3 regions of the Pengzhenrongella sp. genome follow, and region 3 is predicted to be linked to each of the others. Evidence: riboswitches for the same ligand, from Rfam matches in the RefSeq annotation. Region 3 holds a riboswitch; each other region holds the start of a gene.
What was found. Region 3 has a riboswitch for cyclic di-AMP ahead of VIM26_RS22770 (C40 family peptidase). Riboswitches for the same ligand answer to the same signal wherever they lie in the genome.
Positions count from the first base shown of each region.

Region 1: another riboswitch for cyclic di-AMP. It lies ahead of VIM26_RS14785 (C40 family peptidase); the one in region 3 lies ahead of VIM26_RS22770 (C40 family peptidase).
Region 2: another riboswitch for cyclic di-AMP. It lies ahead of VIM26_RS19765 (C40 family peptidase); the one in region 3 lies ahead of VIM26_RS22770 (C40 family peptidase).

Region 1 covers NZ_DATCNW010000255.1:1,866-7,658, reverse strand. The annotation lists gene VIM26_RS14790 (heavy metal translocating P-type ATPase) at 1-1,180, shown strand, start outside; gene VIM26_RS14785 (C40 family peptidase) at 1,345-2,097, opposite strand; cyclic di-AMP (ydaO/yuaA leader) riboswitch at 2,099-2,272, opposite strand; gene VIM26_RS14780 (PKD domain-containing protein) at 2,567-5,793, shown strand, end outside.
Region 2 covers NZ_DATCNW010000344.1:137-4,948, reverse strand. The annotation lists partial or broken gene VIM26_RS19780 (hypothetical protein) at 1-316, opposite strand, end outside; gene serC (phosphoserine transaminase) at 309-1,406, opposite strand; gene VIM26_RS19770 (metal-dependent transcriptional regulator) at 1,574-2,272, shown strand; cyclic di-AMP (ydaO/yuaA leader) riboswitch at 2,485-2,688, shown strand; gene VIM26_RS19765 (C40 family peptidase) at 2,687-3,469, shown strand; gene VIM26_RS19760 (HNH endonuclease) at 3,687-4,193, shown strand; partial or broken gene VIM26_RS19755 (universal stress protein) at 4,312-4,812, shown strand, end outside.
Region 3 covers NZ_DATCNW010000401.1:22,207-27,999, forward strand. The annotation lists gene VIM26_RS22750 (NAD(P)/FAD-dependent oxidoreductase) at 1-360, shown strand, start outside; gene VIM26_RS22755 (hypothetical protein) at 482-1,648, opposite strand; gene VIM26_RS22760 (SPFH domain-containing protein) at 2,052-3,488, opposite strand; gene VIM26_RS22765 (hypothetical protein) at 3,624-4,040, shown strand; cyclic di-AMP (ydaO/yuaA leader) riboswitch at 4,193-4,345, shown strand; gene VIM26_RS22770 (C40 family peptidase) at 4,347-5,093, shown strand; partial or broken gene VIM26_RS22775 (hypothetical protein) at 5,184-5,793, shown strand, end outside.

The DNA.
Region 1 (5,793 bases), on a different contig from region 3:
CTCGGCCGTGTTCGTGCCGATCGTGATCGCGCTCGCCCTGGCGACGCTGGCCGGCTGGCTCGTGTTCGGCCCGAACGCGCAGGCCGCGTTCACCGCCGCGGTCGCCGTCCTGATCATCGCGTGCCCGTGCGCGCTGGGGCTCGCGACGCCGACGGCGCTCATGGTCGGCACCGGCCGTGGCGCCCAGCTCGGCATCCTGATCAAGGGTCCCGAGGTCCTGGAGTCCACCCGCCGGGTCGACACGATCGTGCTCGACAAGACCGGAACCGTGACCACCGGCCGGATGAGCCTCGTCGAGGTCATCGCGGCCGACGGCGTGGCCGAGTCGGAGGTGCTGCGCCTCGCCGGCGCCCTCGAGCATGCCTCCGAGCACCCGATCGCGCGCGCCGTCGCAGAGGGCGCGATCGCGCGCCTCGGCGCACTGCCGCCGGTCGAGTCGTTCGCGAACACCCCTGGCCGGGGCGTCGGGGGAGTGGTCGACACCCACGCCGTCGTCGTGGGGCGGCGGGACTGGCTTGCGCAGGAATGGGCTCAGCGCGCGCCGGCCGAGCTCTTCGACGCTGCGGACGAGGCCGAGCGGTCGGGCCGGAGCCCGGTGTGGGTCGGCTGGGACGGTGAGGTCCGGGGCGTCATCGTCGTCGCGGACACCGTGAAGCCCACCAGCGCCGAGGCCATCGCCGAGCTGCGCCGGCTCGGGCTCCGCCCGGTGCTGCTCACGGGGGACAACGCGCGCGCGGCCGCAGCCGTCGCTGCGCAGGTCGGCATCGAGGCGTCCGACGTCGTCGCCGAGGTCCTGCCGGCCGGCAAGGTCGACGTCGTCCGGCGCCTGCAGGCACAGGGACTCGTCGTGGCCATGGTCGGTGACGGGGTGAACGACGCCGCGGCGCTCGCACAGTCCGACCTCGGGCTGTCGATGGGGTCCGGCACGGACGTGGCCATCGAGGCGAGCGACCTGACGCTGGTCCGGTCCGACCTGCGAGCGGCGGGCGTCGCGATCCGACTCTCCCGCCGCACGCTCGGCACGATCAAGGGCAACCTGTTCTGGGCCTTCGCCTACAACCTCGCAGCGTTGCCGCTCGCCGCGGCCGGCCTGCTCAACCCGATGATCGCGGGCGCCGCGATGGCGTTCTCCTCGGTCTTCGTGGTCACCAACAGCCTGCGCCTGCGCCGCTTCCACTGAGCCCTGCAGGGGTATCGACCAGACGCCAGAAGATCCCTCAACAGAGGAACCCCCCCAAACAGAAAACCCCCGCTAACGTCCGAGCGTTGACGTCCTATAGGACGTCAACGCTCGGACGTTGCGGGGTTGTGCTGTGGTCAAGCGGGTTTAGCGGTCTAGCGGGTCTAGCCGACCCGGATGAAGACCGGGTTGGACTGCCAGATGCCGCGGAACTGGATCGTCGAGCCGGGCTTCGGCGAGTCGATCTGCTGGTCGCCACCGGCGTAGATCGCGATGTGGCCGGGGGAGGAGATCAGGTCACCGGGCCGGGCGTCCGCGCGGGACACCACGGTGCCGGCGCCGGCCTGTGCACTGGCCGTGCGGGGCAGCGTGATGCCGAGCTGGGCGTACACGTAGCCGGTGAAGCCGGAGCAGTCGAAGCCGCTCGGCGTCGTGCCGCCCCAGACGTAGGGCACCCCGACATAGCGGGCGGCGATCTCCAGGACCGCGCTGCCGGAGAAGGCCATCGTGGGGGCAACGGTGCGCACGGACGAGCGCGACGCCGCAGGAGCGACCGGCACCACAGGCTTGGGCGGCGGTGGCGGCGGGTCGGTGACGAGCTTGACGGCCGGGGCGTCGAACGTCCAGGTCGCGTTCTTGGCGACCGTGACCGCGGGCGCGGTCTCGATGGCCGCACGCGCCGAGGAGGTCAGCGCGGAGGTATCGACGGCGGGCACCCGGGGGGAGCTCTCGACTGACGGGGCGGCCGTGGCGGGTGCGGCGAACGCCGAGACGATCAGCCCGGTGGCGGCGGCGACGACGGCGGTCCGACGGCCCGCGAGCGCGAAACCGTCGGTGGCGTTCTCCGCGAGGTCGGAAAGTGGAGTGGCGGGACGGCCGACCGCGCGGTGGCGGGCGGTGTTCAGGCTGACGGGCATAGTGACCTCTCCGGTCGCCTACGGGGTCAGCTGTCGGGTTCGGGCGGGAGTTGCGCCCGGCCGGTCGAAGTTCTCGATCGACTTAACCCCAAGGACACCGTTTCCGGTGCCCGCAGTACGTGGGTCCCCCGCTCCTGCCAGCGAGAAAGTTGTGTGACCTCGGTGGTAGCAGGACTCGGCGGTCCACCTCAGCCGTCCCCAGCGTGGCCCGGGGACGATTGAGGGTAACCGCAATCAGGCGAAAGTCGAAAAACGGGCCCGGACGCCCAGCGCCGCCGGACCGGCGGGGGCTGGCCCGACGACGCCCTTCGAGGCGCCTTTCGGCGGCGCGCACAGGTCTGCGCCCCGAACTTTCGGACCGGGTGAAAACGTGGCGAGGACTGGATCGGATGCCCAGTTTGTCCCCTTATGCTAATTCGAGTCGAGCACCTCGCCGACGAGCGAGGCGGACCCTCTCGGGAGTCGGACCATGGCACAGCGCACCCGATCGCACCGCGGCGCCATCCGCCGGATGGTGGCGAGCCTCGCGGCCGCTGCGCTCCTTGTCGCCGGTCTGACGCTCGCCGGTCCGCCGGTGCCCGCGCGTGCCGACTCGGCGCCGGTTGATCCCGGGACGCCGGCGACGGTGGCGGCGGACGCGTTGCCCACGGTCCAGATCGACGGGGTCGCGTGGTCGCAGGTCGTGGTCGACGGGACGGTCTACGTGGCCGGGCAGTTCACCACGGCGCGGCCCGCGGGCGCCGCCGCGGGGACCTCGACGGTGGCGCGCTCCAACCTGTTGGCGTACGACCTCGCGACCGGCGTCCTGATCGACTCGTGGGCGCCGGTCCTGGACGGGCCGGCGTACGTCATCACGGCGTCCCTGGACGGCACCCGCCTGTACGTCGGTGGTGACTTCACGCACGTGAACGGGTCGCCGCAGAACCGGATCGCGGTGCTCGACCGGGCGACCGGGGTGCGCGTGGCGGGCTTCACCGTCGGCGCGAACGCTGCGGTGCGGGCGATCGTCTCGACGCCGACCACGATCTACTTCGGCGGCAACTTCAACACGGTGGGCGGCGTCACGCACTACCGCCTGGCCGCGATCAGCGCCACGAAGGGCGGGTTGTTGTCCTGGAAGGCGTCCGCGCAGTCGGCGCAGGTCGAGGCGCTGGTGCTGAGCCCGGACAACTCCCGGCTCATCGTGGGCGGGCGCTTCACGACGCTGAACAACGTGGCCGCGCTCGGCTCGGGAGCGGTCTCGACGTCGACCGGGGCGGTGCAGGCCTGGGCCGCGAACGCGGTCATCCAGGACTGGGGCTACGGCGCGGGGATCATGTCCCTGGTGACCGACGGCACGTTGGTCTACGGCTCGGGTTTCGCGTTCATCAAGGACTCCAGCAGCGCCGGGAACCTCGAGGGTGTGTTCGCGGCGGACCCGAACACCGGTGCGATCGTGTGGGTCGAGGACTGCCACGGTGACACGTACTCGGTGTTCGCCAACCCCGGCCAGGACTCGGTGTACAGCGTCGGGCACGTGCACTACTGCGGAAACATCGGCGCCTACCCCGAGGGCGCGTACCGGTACGCCCTGGCGTTCACCAAGTCGACGGCCATGACGATCACGCCGAACCCGGTGGCGAACTACTACGACTGGCAGGGCTATCGGGCGCCCGCGCAGCTGAACTACTACCCGGACATGACCAAGGGGACGTTCACCGGCCAGGGCCAGGCCGCGTGGCACGTCACCGGGAACAGTGACTACGTCGTCTTCGGCGGGGAGTTCCTCACCGTCAACGGGCAATCGCAACAGGGCCTGGTACGCATGGGCGTTGCGGCGAAGTCGACGAACAAGCTCGGGCCGCGCCTGACCGGTTCGGCCCTGCAGCCCGTCGCGACCTCGAGGGCTGCCGGCACGGCGCAGGTGTCCTGGCCGACGAACTGGGACGCGGACAACGAGACGCTGACCTACAAGGTGCTCCGGGACAGCTCCTCCACCCCCGTCTACACCACGACCGGACAGGCTCGGTCCTGGCAGCTCTCGCGGTTGTCGTTCACCGACACGGGCCTGGTGAACGGCAGCGTGCACAGCTACAAGGTCGTCGAGAGCGACGCGTTCGGGAACGCCGTGACCTCGCCGTCGGTGAGCGTGACCGTGTCCTCGGGGGGAACCCTGAGCACGTACGCCGCCACGATCATGGCGGCGAACCCGGCCGCGTACTGGCGCCTGGGGGAGACCAGCGGGTCAGCGCTGGACTGGACCGGATACGCCAACGACACGGTCGGCTCGGGCGTCACCCGGGGGGTCACCGGTGCGCTGAGCGGGGACACCGACCGGGCGGCCCGGTTCACCGGTTCGTCGTCCTCACGGGTGTACTCGACACGGTCCACCGTCGGCCTGAACAGGTTCTCCGTCGAGGCGTGGTTCAAGACCACGTCCACGAGTGGCGGGGAGATCGTCGGGTTCGCCAACTCCTCGACGCTCAGCGACAGCACCGTCTACGACCGACAGGTGTACCTGGGCGCCGACGGCAAGATCCGGTTCGGGGTCAACCCCAACTCGGTGCGGGTCGTGACCACCCCCGGCGCGTACAACGACGGGAACTGGCACCACGTCGTGGCCACCCTCGGCGCGGCCGGGATGAACCTGTACGTCGACGGGGCGGTGCGGGCCACCCTGGCGGACACGGTCAGCGCCCAGGTCTTCACCGGGTACTGGCGCATCGGGGGAGACTCCGTCGCCGGCTGGCCGGGCGCCGGGGACGAGAACCTCGCCGGGGACATCGACGACGTCGCGGTGTACGCCCGGGCGCTCACGCCCACCGAGGTGGCCGCCCATCAAGCGGCCGGTACCGGCGGTGTGCTGGTGAACCAGCCACCCACCGCGGACTTCACCGCGACCGGCGGGGTGCTGACGGCGAGCGTCGACGCGACGGCGTCGAGCGACCCGGACGGGACGATCACCTCCTACGCCTGGGACTTCGGCGACGGCGGCACCGGGACCGGCGTGACGGCGGACCACCCCTACGCGACCGGGGGCACCTACCCGGTCACCCTGACCGTGACCGACAACTCCGGCGCGAAGGGCTCGGCGACACGCGACGTCGTGGTCCGGAATCCGAACGAGCCCCCGGTCGCGGCCTTCACCACCTCGCAGTGGGGCATGCAGCTCACGGCCGACGGCGCGTCGTCGAGCGACCCGGACGGGTCGATCGCGTCCTACGCCTGGGACTTCGGCGACGGCACCGCGCCCGGCACCGGGTCGCCCACCTCCCACGTCTACGCGACCGCGGGCAAATACCCGGTCACCCTCACCGTGACCGATAACTCCGGCGCCACCGGCACCACCGCGCAGAGCGTCACCATCGACCCTGCCGCGGCTGGGTGGCTCGCCGCGGACACGTTCACCCGGTCGGTCACCGACGGGTTCGGTACCGCCGAGCTCGGCGGGGCCTGGACGTCGACCGCCGGCGCGACGAGCGTGGTCTCGGGCGCCGGACAGCTCGTCCTGGGGTCCGCGAGCTCGCTCGCGGGAGCTCGCCTGCCGGCCGCGGCCGGAACGGACCTCACCACCCAGCTGACCGAGAGCTGGGACAAGGCCCCCAACGGCTCCGGGGGATGGTTCCTGGTCCGCGGGCGCATCACCACCGGCGGTGAATACCGGCTCAAGATCGCTCACAAGGCCACCGGCGCGGTGACCGCCCGCCTCGTGCGCAC
Region 2 (4,812 bases), on a different contig from region 3:
CGCCGGCGGCGAGGCTCGCGGACGCCACGAGCAGCGTGCCGCGGCGCCCGAGCCGTGCGACCAGCGGGGCGCTGATGAAGGCGCACAGCACCGTGCCCGCGGCCATCGACGTCCCGTGCAGCCCCGCCGTCGCCTTGCTGATGTGCTGCTCGGCGGCGATCAGGGGCACGCTCGGGGAGAAGCTGTAGAGCAGCCAGCCCCATGCGACGAAGTGGGCGTACAGCGCGACCGTGACCCGGTCGCGGTGCAGCCGGACGGCGACGATCGGCGCGATCGAGCCGGCGGGCGGCCCGCCCGAGGAGCCCGACTCAGCCAAGGCGGTCGACCACGTGGTCGACGCACGCGGTGAGCGCCTGCACGTCCCCGGGGTCGACGGCGGGGAACATCGCCACGCGCAGCTGGTTGCGGCCGAGCTTGCGGTACGGGTCGATGTCCACGACGCCGTTCGCGCGCAGCACCGCGGACACCGCCGCGGCGTCGATCCGCTCGTCGAGGTCGATCGTGCCGACCACGTTCGAGCGGGCCGCCGGGTCCGCGACGAACGGGGTGGCCCACTCGCGCGCCTGCGCCCAGTCGTACAGGTGGCCCGCGGAGGTCGCGGTCCGCGCAGCGGCCCAGGGCAGGCCGCCGTTGTCTAGCATCCAGGTGAGCTGCTCCGCGAGCAGCACGAGGGTCGCGATCGCCGGGGTGTTCAGCGTCTGGTCCGCGCGCGAGTTCACGATCGCGGTGCTCAGCGACAGGAACTGCGGCACCCAGCGTCCGCTCGTCTCGATCTGCGTCGCGCGCTCGACGGCGGCGGGCGAGAGCAGCGCGAGCCACAGCCCGCCGTCGGACGCGAAGGACTTCTGCGGCGCGAAGTAGTACGCGTCGGTCTCCGCGACATCGACGGCGAGCCCGCCCGCGGCCGACGTCGCGTCCACGACGGTCAGCGCGCCCTGCTCGCTCGAGCCGGGGACGCGGCGCACCGGCGCCATCACCCCGGTCGACGTCTCGTTGTGCGGCCACGCGTACACGTCGACGCCGTCCTGGAGCTCCGGCAGGGCGAGCCCGCCCGGCTCGGCGCGCCGGATCGTCGGATCGGCGAGGAACGGGGCTCGGTGCACGGCTGCGGCGAACTTCGCACCGAACTCCCCGAACGACGCGAACTGGGCGCGGTCCCGCACCAGGCACAGGGACGCGAGGTCCCAGAACGCCGTCGACCCGCCGTTGCCCAGCGCGACCTCGTAGCCGTCGGGCAGCGCGAACAGGTCGGCCAGGTCCCGCCGGATGCGCCCGACGAGCGAGCGCACCGGCGCCTGCCGGTGCGAGGTGCCCAGCAGCGTGCCGCCGACCGCTGCGAGCGCCGCGACCTGGTCGGGTCGTACCTTGCTCGGGCCGGAGCCGAAGCGCCCGTCGCCGGGCAGCATCCCGGCGGGGATGACGATGTCGGGGATCGCGGCGGGGGTCTGGACGGCAGTGGGCTCGGGCACGGCGCGAGCCTAGGCGCTCGCTCGTGACACGGGCCACCAGTGCAGCGTCCATAGCACGTAGCCTGTCGTCAGCGCGTGAATTGACTTACCTGGAGGCAGTTGCCGTGAGTGACCTGATCGACACCACCGAGATGTACCTGCGGACCATCTTCGAGCTGGCTGAGGAAGGCATCGTCCCGCTTCGCGCGCGGATCGCCGAGCGCCTCGGGCACTCCGGCCCGACCGTCTCGCAGACCATCGCCCGCATGGAGCGCGATGGGCTCGTCATCGTCAGCGGCGACCGGCACCTCGAGCTCACCGAGGCCGGGCTGCTCAAGGCGACGCGCGTGATGCGCAAGCACCGCCTCGCCGAGCGCCTGCTCACCGACGTCATCGGGCTGGACTGGGAGTTCGTCCACGAGGAGGCGTGCCGGTGGGAGCACGTGATGAGCGACCGCGTGGAGAAGCGCCTGCTCAACCTGCTCGACCACCCGCACCACTCGCCGTACGGCAACCCGATCCCGGGCCTCGCCGAGCTGGGGGAGGAGCGCGAGCAGGAGGACTTCCTGCACGGCGTCGTGGCGCTCGCCGAGGTCGCGCCGGTGAACGGTGAACCTGCGCGCGCCGTCGTCGCGCGCCTCGGGGAGCCGCTCCAGACGGACATCGAGCTGCTGGTCCGTCTCGAGAGCGCCGGGGTGACGCCGGGCTCGGAGATCTCCGTCGAGCGGGGCCCGAACGTCCTGATCGTCGGCGCGCCGGGCGCGGAGATCTTCCTCGATCTGCCCGACGAGGTTTCCCGCCACATCTTCGTCGTCGCCGGCTGACGCCTGCGTGACCGGGCGGATCTCACCGCTGCGACCTGCGCATTCGTGTGCGTCCGGCGAGCTCGCCGGCCCTTGGGCGTCGGCCCTCGCCCGCCGCCGTGCTATGACGGCGATCGCGCTGTGACATCCGTCACCGTAATCAGAACGTGACATTCGACGGCGGGGTCCAGTACGTTCGACTCGCTCCTCGGATCTCTTGTCCGGTGGAGACCTTGAGCGGAATGCCTAATCCTGCCGCCGCAAGGGGTTCCGTACGACTTCGCCGGCAGGGGCGGGGGACCCAAGTGTGTGGATGCCGGTGACGGTGTCCTTGGGGTGAAGCCGGGTGGACGTCGGTAACGACGGCCGGCCGGCCGGGTGTGTTCCTCCCATCCGAACCCGACAGCTGACCTCGTAGGCGTCTGGAGGCAAGACGTGACGACTGTGAGCCCTGCCCGCCACCGTTCCGCGCACCGACCCGCAACCCCCCTCTCCGATTTCGCCGCAGCAGCCACCGGCTCGCTCAGCATCGTCGGCCGCCGGTCCGCGATCGTCGCGGCGGCCGCGGGCCTGGTCGTGTCGACCATCGCTGCACCGGCCTCCGCCGTGCCCACGACCGAGAAGCCGGCGTCGTCGGTTCCCGCCGTGGACACCTCGGCACTGACCTCCTCGGCCCGCGCCGCGCTCGAGTCCGCGCCGGTCGTCACGGTGGCGAAGGACGCGACCTGGACGTTCGATGCCCCGGCCGTCAAGCTCGTCACCGACCCGCCGCCGCCGCCCAAGGTCGTGCCGCGGGTCGTCAAGGCCGCGTCGCGCTCGAGCGTTCGGACCGCCGCTCCCGAGGCTGCGACCGGAGTGGCGACGTCGGCCGTGCCGCAGTCGGTCTCCGGCAACGCCGTCCTCGAGATCGCCGCCCGCTACGTCGGCGTGCCGTACGTCTCGGGTGGCAAGACGCCGAGCGGCTTCGACTGCTCCGGCTTCACGTCCTACGTGTACGCACAGCTCGGCAAGTCGATCGGCGGCACGTCCTCGGCCCAGCGCTACGCCGGCACCGTCGTGTCCCGCGCCGACGCGCTGCCCGGCGACCTCATCTGGACCTCCGGCCACGTCGCGATCTACGCCGGCGGCAACCAGGAGATCGACGCACCGAAGCCCGGCGGGACGATCCAGTTCCGTGGCATCTGGCAGTCCAACCCCACCTTCATCCGGGTCGCCTGACCGCGGCTGGATCGACGGGCCTCGAGCACAGTCGTGACGCGGACCCCGGCGGCGCGCACCGCGCCCCGGGGTCCTCGTGCGCCCGGATGAGGGCTCCGCGCAGCCCCGGTCGGTAATGACTTGGGCGGTGAGGTTACGCTTGTCGCGCTTGTACCTCCACATTGCGGCCCGCCAGCCAGGCGGGTCCGACGATCAGGTCCTGGAGCTCACCGTGCTGATGCCCGCGGCGCCACCCCGACGGACGTTGCTGCTCAACGCGAGTCTTGAGCCACTGTGCGTGGTGAGCGTGCACCGCGCCGTCGTCCTGGTGCTCAATGGCAAGGCCATGGTGCTCGAGACGGACGGTCGCGTGCTGCACTCCGAGCACTCCGCGGTTCCGCTGCCGCTCGTGATGTGCCTGGTCCGCTACGTGCACGTGCCGCACCGCCGGACCGTCCCCCCGAGCCGGCGCACAGTGCTGCACCGCGACAAGAACCGGTGCGCCTACTGCGGCGGGCTGGCGGACACGGTGGACCACGTGCAGCCGCGCTCGCGCGGTGGCCGGCACGAGTGGACGAACGTCGTCGCGGCGTGCAGCCGATGTAACCACCGCAAGGCGGACCGGCTGCTCGTCGAGCTCGGGTGGGAGTTGCCGTTCGTTCCGCACCCACCGCGCGGGGCAGCCGCGCTGTTCGCGGCCACGGTCCGGACCGACCCGTCGTGGACGGCCTACCTCGTGGCCTGACCTGCAGCGCGAAACACCCTCCCGTCAGGTCAAAGGACCGTGCAGTCCGGGCCAAGTCCGGGGTATTTTCTTACACAGACCTGACCGAAATTGGTCCGGCATGCCGGAAGGAAAGACCATGACGCGCGATGACGTAGTGCTGGTCGGTGTGGACGGCTCCGACGCCAGCCTGCACGCCCTGGACTGGGCGGTCGCCGCGGCGCTGACCCACGGCTTTGCTGTGCAGCTCGTGTGTGCCTACTCCCTTCCCTCGTTCACCGCCGCCTCGCTCGACGGTGGCTACGCGGCGCTCGACGACACCGCGATCCAGGCGGGCGCCCGGGCGGTGCTCGCCGAAGCCCAGGTCCGGGCGGAGGCCCGCGGCGCGAAGGTCACGACGACCGTCGCGACCGGGGACGCCACCGGGGTCATGGTGGAGATGTCCCGCAAGGTGCGGCTCGCCGTGGTGGGCACGCGGGGCCGGGGCGGGTTCGCCGACCGGCTGCTCGGCACCGTCTCCTCGGCGCTGCCCGCGCACGCGCACTGCCCGACGGTCGTGGTGCCGATGCGCGCCGCGAACCGGGAGGGCGACGTCGACCTGGCGCCGCCCGCCCCGATCCGCCGCATCGTCGTGGGCGTG
Region 3 (5,793 bases):
CCACTCCTGGACAGCGGCACCATGGCGCACCTGCGCACGGGCCGGATCCGCGCGCACCCCGGGATCGCGCGGTTCACTCCCGACGGCGTCGTGTTCGACGACGGCGAGGCCGTGTCGTTCGACGCCGTGGTGCTGGCCACGGGCTACCGCCCGGGCCTGGAGCAGTTTCTGGTCCCCTGGCGCGAGGTGTGCTACGCCGTCGGCCGCCCACTGGTGTCCGGCCGCCGGACCGCCCTTCCCGGGCTGTACTTCTGCGGTCAGTTCGTCTCGCCGTCGGGGATGCTGCGGGAGATCGGGATCGAGGCGCGGCGGTTCGCGGCCGACCTCGCGGCGGCGCCGGTCGAGGGTGCGCCGCATTGAGCATGCGTCGGCCGGCTCGGTGAGCACCACCCACACCGTCCGCCGAGGTGCACCGAGCGCCACCTCAGAAACCGATATGCGCTTAGCTCTCCGATCAATGGTGCGGCCGACCGTCCGACGATCAGGCTCCCCGGGCCGCCGTCGGCGTCGCCAGGCCGAAGACGATCTCCCTCGGTTCGAGGACGATCTGCTCGACCGCCATGAACCCGACGAGGCAGCCCGCGGCCTTGAGCGCGGCGAACGCAGTGCTCGAGACGGTCGCGACGGAGTAGGTCCGAAAGTCGCGGGTGTCCTCGTCGAAGACGTGCGATCCGGCGACATCGGTCCTGCGGTACGCCGGCATGGCGCGCCCGCGCGCGACGGCGTGCCGATGCTCGGGCGCGAGAAGCACGGAGCCGAGCCGTTTGGTGGGGCGGCAGGCGAAGTAGCGGCGCGTGCCGGTCCCGTCCTGGTCGGCGACGGCGACCTCCACGGTCACGAGCCCCTCGTCCGGCCCGAGCACACCGCGCAGGGCCGCCACGAGCCGCTCGGAGACGATCCAGCTCATCGCCCCGACCCGCAGGATGTCCTCGAAGTCACCCGTCATCAGGCGCAACGTGACGGGCGGCCCGTCGAACGTCCGCGTCAGGGAGCCGAACCGGATCTGCTCGCGCCACTCCCGCTCGAGCCAGCCCGTGAACGCTCGGCCCGCCTCGTCGGCGGGGTCGGCGTGCGCATGCTTGAACGGGGACCGACTGACCGGTTCCAGCCGGTACCAGCCGCCGGTCGGGGTCGAGACGACACTGCGCTGGACGTCCTCGGGGCGCATCGCCCCTGGTGGGAGCGGCGCGTACAGCACGTCGCCGTCGTGCAGGCCGAGACCCACCGGCCAGGGGACCTCCGAGGTCACGGTGCTCAGCGCCCGTCCGAAGGCGGCGAACGCGACCCCCGCGAGGGCGCGCAGATCGTCGGCGGGCAACTCGCCCGCGCCGAGCACCGGCCCATGCACGACCAGCGTGAAGTCAGCCGGCCAGTCGTCCGCCGGCAGGAAGTCGTGACACAGGAACAGCCCCGTCCGGCCGGCCGAGTCCAGCTCGAAGAAGAGCGCCTGAACGTCGGCGCCCTCCCTGGCCAGCCGCGCGCCCTGGAGGAGCATCACCCGGAGCTCCTCCTCCAGCCCGGCTGTCCCGAGCCAGACGTCACGCCGATCGGGCGACATCGCGACCCGCAGGCCGTCCCAGTCGCCCGCACGCGACAACGCTTCGACCGCTGCCCAGTCGATCCCGTCTCGCAGCTGCGAGGAACTCATGGTGCTTCATCGGTCCGCGCTGGCTGCGTCTTGAGGCGTCTGGATGGAGCCGTGCTCGCGCCGATTCGCACTGCGAACTGCCCGCTCGATCTCAGTGCATGGCTCGGTGCAGCGAAAGTGCACCAAAATGCCTTATTCACTGCACTCTGGCTGCACTGAGCGCCGCACTGAGCCCGCCCACTCACGATTGACGCGCCAACCCAGTGGGCGCACTTTCCGTCGGTGCGGAGCATGGGACTGGTGGGACGGGAGTTGACCGATTTGCCTGTCCAGTGGGTCATTTCGGTCACTTGTGCACCATGCTCCGCACGGACGGATCGATCCGCAGGGTTCGGACGCCGACGGTTCTTCGCTCTCGAACGCTCGCAGTCACCCAGGCGACCGCGAGCCAACCGCCGCGACCTCAGTTGTTCTCGGGCTTGGCCGCTCTGACCGGAACGGGCGGCACCACCGGCACGCCTGCGGGCATCTGCTTGAGGATCTCCTTGATCGTGCCCAGGCCGGCTGCTCCCTGACCGATCACGGACATCAGCATCGAGTTGACGCCCTCCGCGCCGTTCAGCACGTTCATGTTGTCGACGTTCGCGAAGGCCTGCGCGGCGGCGGCAACGATCTCCGGGTAGTTCTGCGCGAGCTGCTGCATCACGACCGCCTCGGAGTTGGTCGCGAGCGCCTGGGCACGGCGCTCGATGGCCTCCGCGTCGGCGAAGCCCTTGGCCCGGATCGCGGACGCCTCCGCGTCACCGACCGCCTTGGTCGCCGCGGCCTGCCCCTCACCCTCGGCCCGCACGGCCTCGGCGAGCGCGCTGCGTCGCGACTTCTCGGACACGCCGTTCAGCCGGACCTTCTCGGCGTCCGCCTCCGCGGCAGCGATCACCGAGGCCCGGCGCGCCTCCGCCTCGGCGATCGCGGCGTTCCGGGCCGCCTGCGCCTCCTGCTCCACGCGGTAACGGGCCGCGTCCGCGGGCCGGCGCACCTCGGCCTCGAGCTGCTGCTCGCGCCGCGCCGCCTCGAGCTTGGCGACCTCGGTCTCCTGCACGACGACGAGCTGGCGCGCCGCGGCGGCGGCCAGCGGCCCGGCCTGCGCGGCCGTGGACGCCGCCTGGTCGACCTCGGCCTGGTACTGCGCCTGGGAGATCTTGGACTTGCGCACCGCGTCCGCCTGGATCGCCTGCGCGGCCGCCTCGGCCTCGGTGGCCTGCTGGTTGGCCTGCGCCTGCGCGATCCGGGCGTTCCTCTCGACCGCGGCCGCGTGCGGCTTCGCGAGGTTCTGGATGTAGCCGGTCGGGTCCTCGAGGTCCTTGATCTGCAGGGTGTCGATCACCAGCCCCAGCTTCTCCAGCTCGACCCCGGCCGCGTTGCGGGTCTCCTGGGTGAGCCGCTCACGCTCGCGGACGAGCTCCTCCATGGTCAGCGACCCGATGATCGAGCGCAGGTGACCTTCGAAGACGTTGACGATCTTCGCCACCATGGTCGCCTGGTTGTCCAGGAACCGGCGTGCCGCATTGGCGATGGACGCGTCGTCGTCGCCGACCTTGAAGATGACGACGCCGCGCACGGTGACCTGGATGCCCTGCGTGGTGACGCAGGTGACCTCGAGCGCCGCCTCGCTGATGTCGAGGGAGAGCCGTCGCACGGTCTGGACGCCGGGGAACACGAGCGTGCCCCGCCCGGTCACCACCTTGAAGCCCAGCGCGCTGCCCGGGTCGCCGGCCCTGAGCCCGGAGATGATGAGCGCCTCGTTCGGCTCGGCGACCTTCCACATGCTGCGGAAGATTCCCATGCCGACGATCACGGCAACGACCGCGACCCCCACCCAGATGATCAGTCCACTGTCCATGACCCGTCGAGCTCCTTGGTCGAAGGGCGGCGCCCGTGCGGCGATCGCCCACCGGATAGTAGGCCGCAGGACGGCGCGGCAATGCCTGCAAGGAACGTCAATCCGGCGACATTTTTCCACGTGAGGAGGCAAACCATGCGAAGACGACCGCTCGGCGTCGTGACCCTCTCCCTGAACCTCTGGCGGGTGTCGGACGCGGCAGGGGAGGCCCCTGACACCTGGCTGCGCATCGACCTCGGGGAGTTCCAGCTGTGGCGCCACTGCGGCATGATCTCCGGCTCGTGGTCCGCGACCGACACCCTGTTCCTCACCTCCGTCACGGAGTTCTACACCCAGCCGCCGGTCGTCACGGACGAGGCCAGCAAGGGCCGCTGGGCCGTGGATGACCACGGCCGGCTGCTGACGACCTCGGGCTTCTCCACGGAGATCGGCTGCGCCGGTGCGCCGGTCCCCTCGTGGGTCGCGACCGCCCGCCGAGCGGCCTCCGACGGCGACCGGCTCGTGCTGCTCGGTCAGGACGGAGCCGACCTCGGCCGGCTCACGCGGAGTTGACGCGAATCCGTCGGCCGTGACCTGCGGCGATGTACTCCGATATCGACGATTTGTCCGCACATTGCGCGGCCGGGGTTAGGGTCGGGTGTCCCCGGGATATCTCGTGGGTACGCCAGAGGTGGACCGCCGAGTCCTACCGCCACCGAAGGCACAAGACGTTCTCGCTGGTAGGAGCGGGGGACCCACGTATTTTCGGGCACCGTAGAGGGTGTCCTTGGGGTGAAGCCGGTCGAGATCCTCGACCGGCCGGGCGTAACTCCCGCCCGAACCCGACAGCTCACCCCGCAGGCGACCGGAGAGGTCACCATGCCCGTGAGCCCGAGCACCGGCCGCCACCGCGCCGTCGGCCGTCCCACCACAGCCCTGACCGACTTCGCCGAGACCGCGTCGGGCAGCCTTGCCCAGGTCGGTCGTCGGACCGCTGTCGTCGCCGCCGGATCCGGGCTCATCATGTCTGCGCTCGCCGCGCCCGCGGTGGCCGCGCCGGCGGTGTCCGCCCCGGTCACCCAGAGCACCGCCCGGGTCCCGTCCATCGACACCTCCGGGCTGACGGCGTCCGCGCGCGCCGCGATCGAGACCGCACCGGCAGTCACGGTCGCGAAGGACGCCACGTGGACCTTCGACGTCCCGGTGCTCAAGGTCGTCGCCGACCCCCGGGCGAAGCCGCGCGTCGCGCCGGTCGCCTCGCGCAGCGTCGAGCGCGCGCCCGCACCGGCGAGCGCAGGCCGGAGCGGGATCATGGAGATCGCCAAGCGCTACCTCGGGGTGCCATACGTGTGGGGCGCGTCCTCGCCGAGCGGCATGGACTGCTCGGGATTCACCACCTACGTGTACGCGCAGCTCGGGATCACCCTGCCGCACTCCTCCGCGGCGCAGCGCTACTCGGGCCGGGTCGTCTCGCGTGCGGACGCCCTGCCGGGCGACCTGATCACGACCCCCGGCCACGTGGCCATGTACGCCGGTGGCGACATGCTCATCGATGCGACGCCGGGCAACGTCATCCGCTTCCACGCGATCTACCAGTCCAACCCCGTGTTCATTCGGGTCGGCTGACCGCAGCACGCACCACCCTCGAGCCGAGTCGGGCGGACGCCGCGGCCGCAGGGCCTCAACTTCGCTGCCCTGCTGTCGATCCTGTCCACCATGGGGATCTCCTTCCTGCACACCACGCTGCCCGCGGGTCGGCGGTGGGCTGTTCGCGCGGGTCTGTGGGCGCTGGCGGCGCTCGTGGCGGCGAACGTCGTCGTCTCCTCGCCGCTGCTCGGGAGCCGAATGACCGGCTCGACGTTGAGCATGGTGCTGATGAGCTCGGTCTCGGCGCTCAGCGCCTCGCTCATGTTTGCCCGAGCGCGGCTGGTGCCGTCCGGTCGCCTGCCCTGGATCCTGTTCGGGTTCGGGATAGTCGTGGGAGTCGCCGCGAATTTCTACTCCGCGGCCGTGCTGCCGTTCCTGGATCCGCGGCCGTTCCCGTCCTGGGCGGACGCCGGCTGGCTCGCGCCGTATCCCCTCGCGTACGTGGCGATCGCCCTGTTGCTGCGCGCTCGGGTCGCGCACTGGCACGCCTCGACCTGGCTCGACGGGCTCGTCGCGTCCTGCGGGCTGGGCGCAGTTGCGATCGCCTGGGTGTTCGACAAGGTGCTGGTGCCCAAGAAGGGCAGCATCGCCCACGTCGCCACCGCAATTGCCTACCCGTCAGCGGCGCTCCTGATCCTCGTCCTGCTGGTCGGAGCCTTCGGCGTGCTGGGCTGGCGGG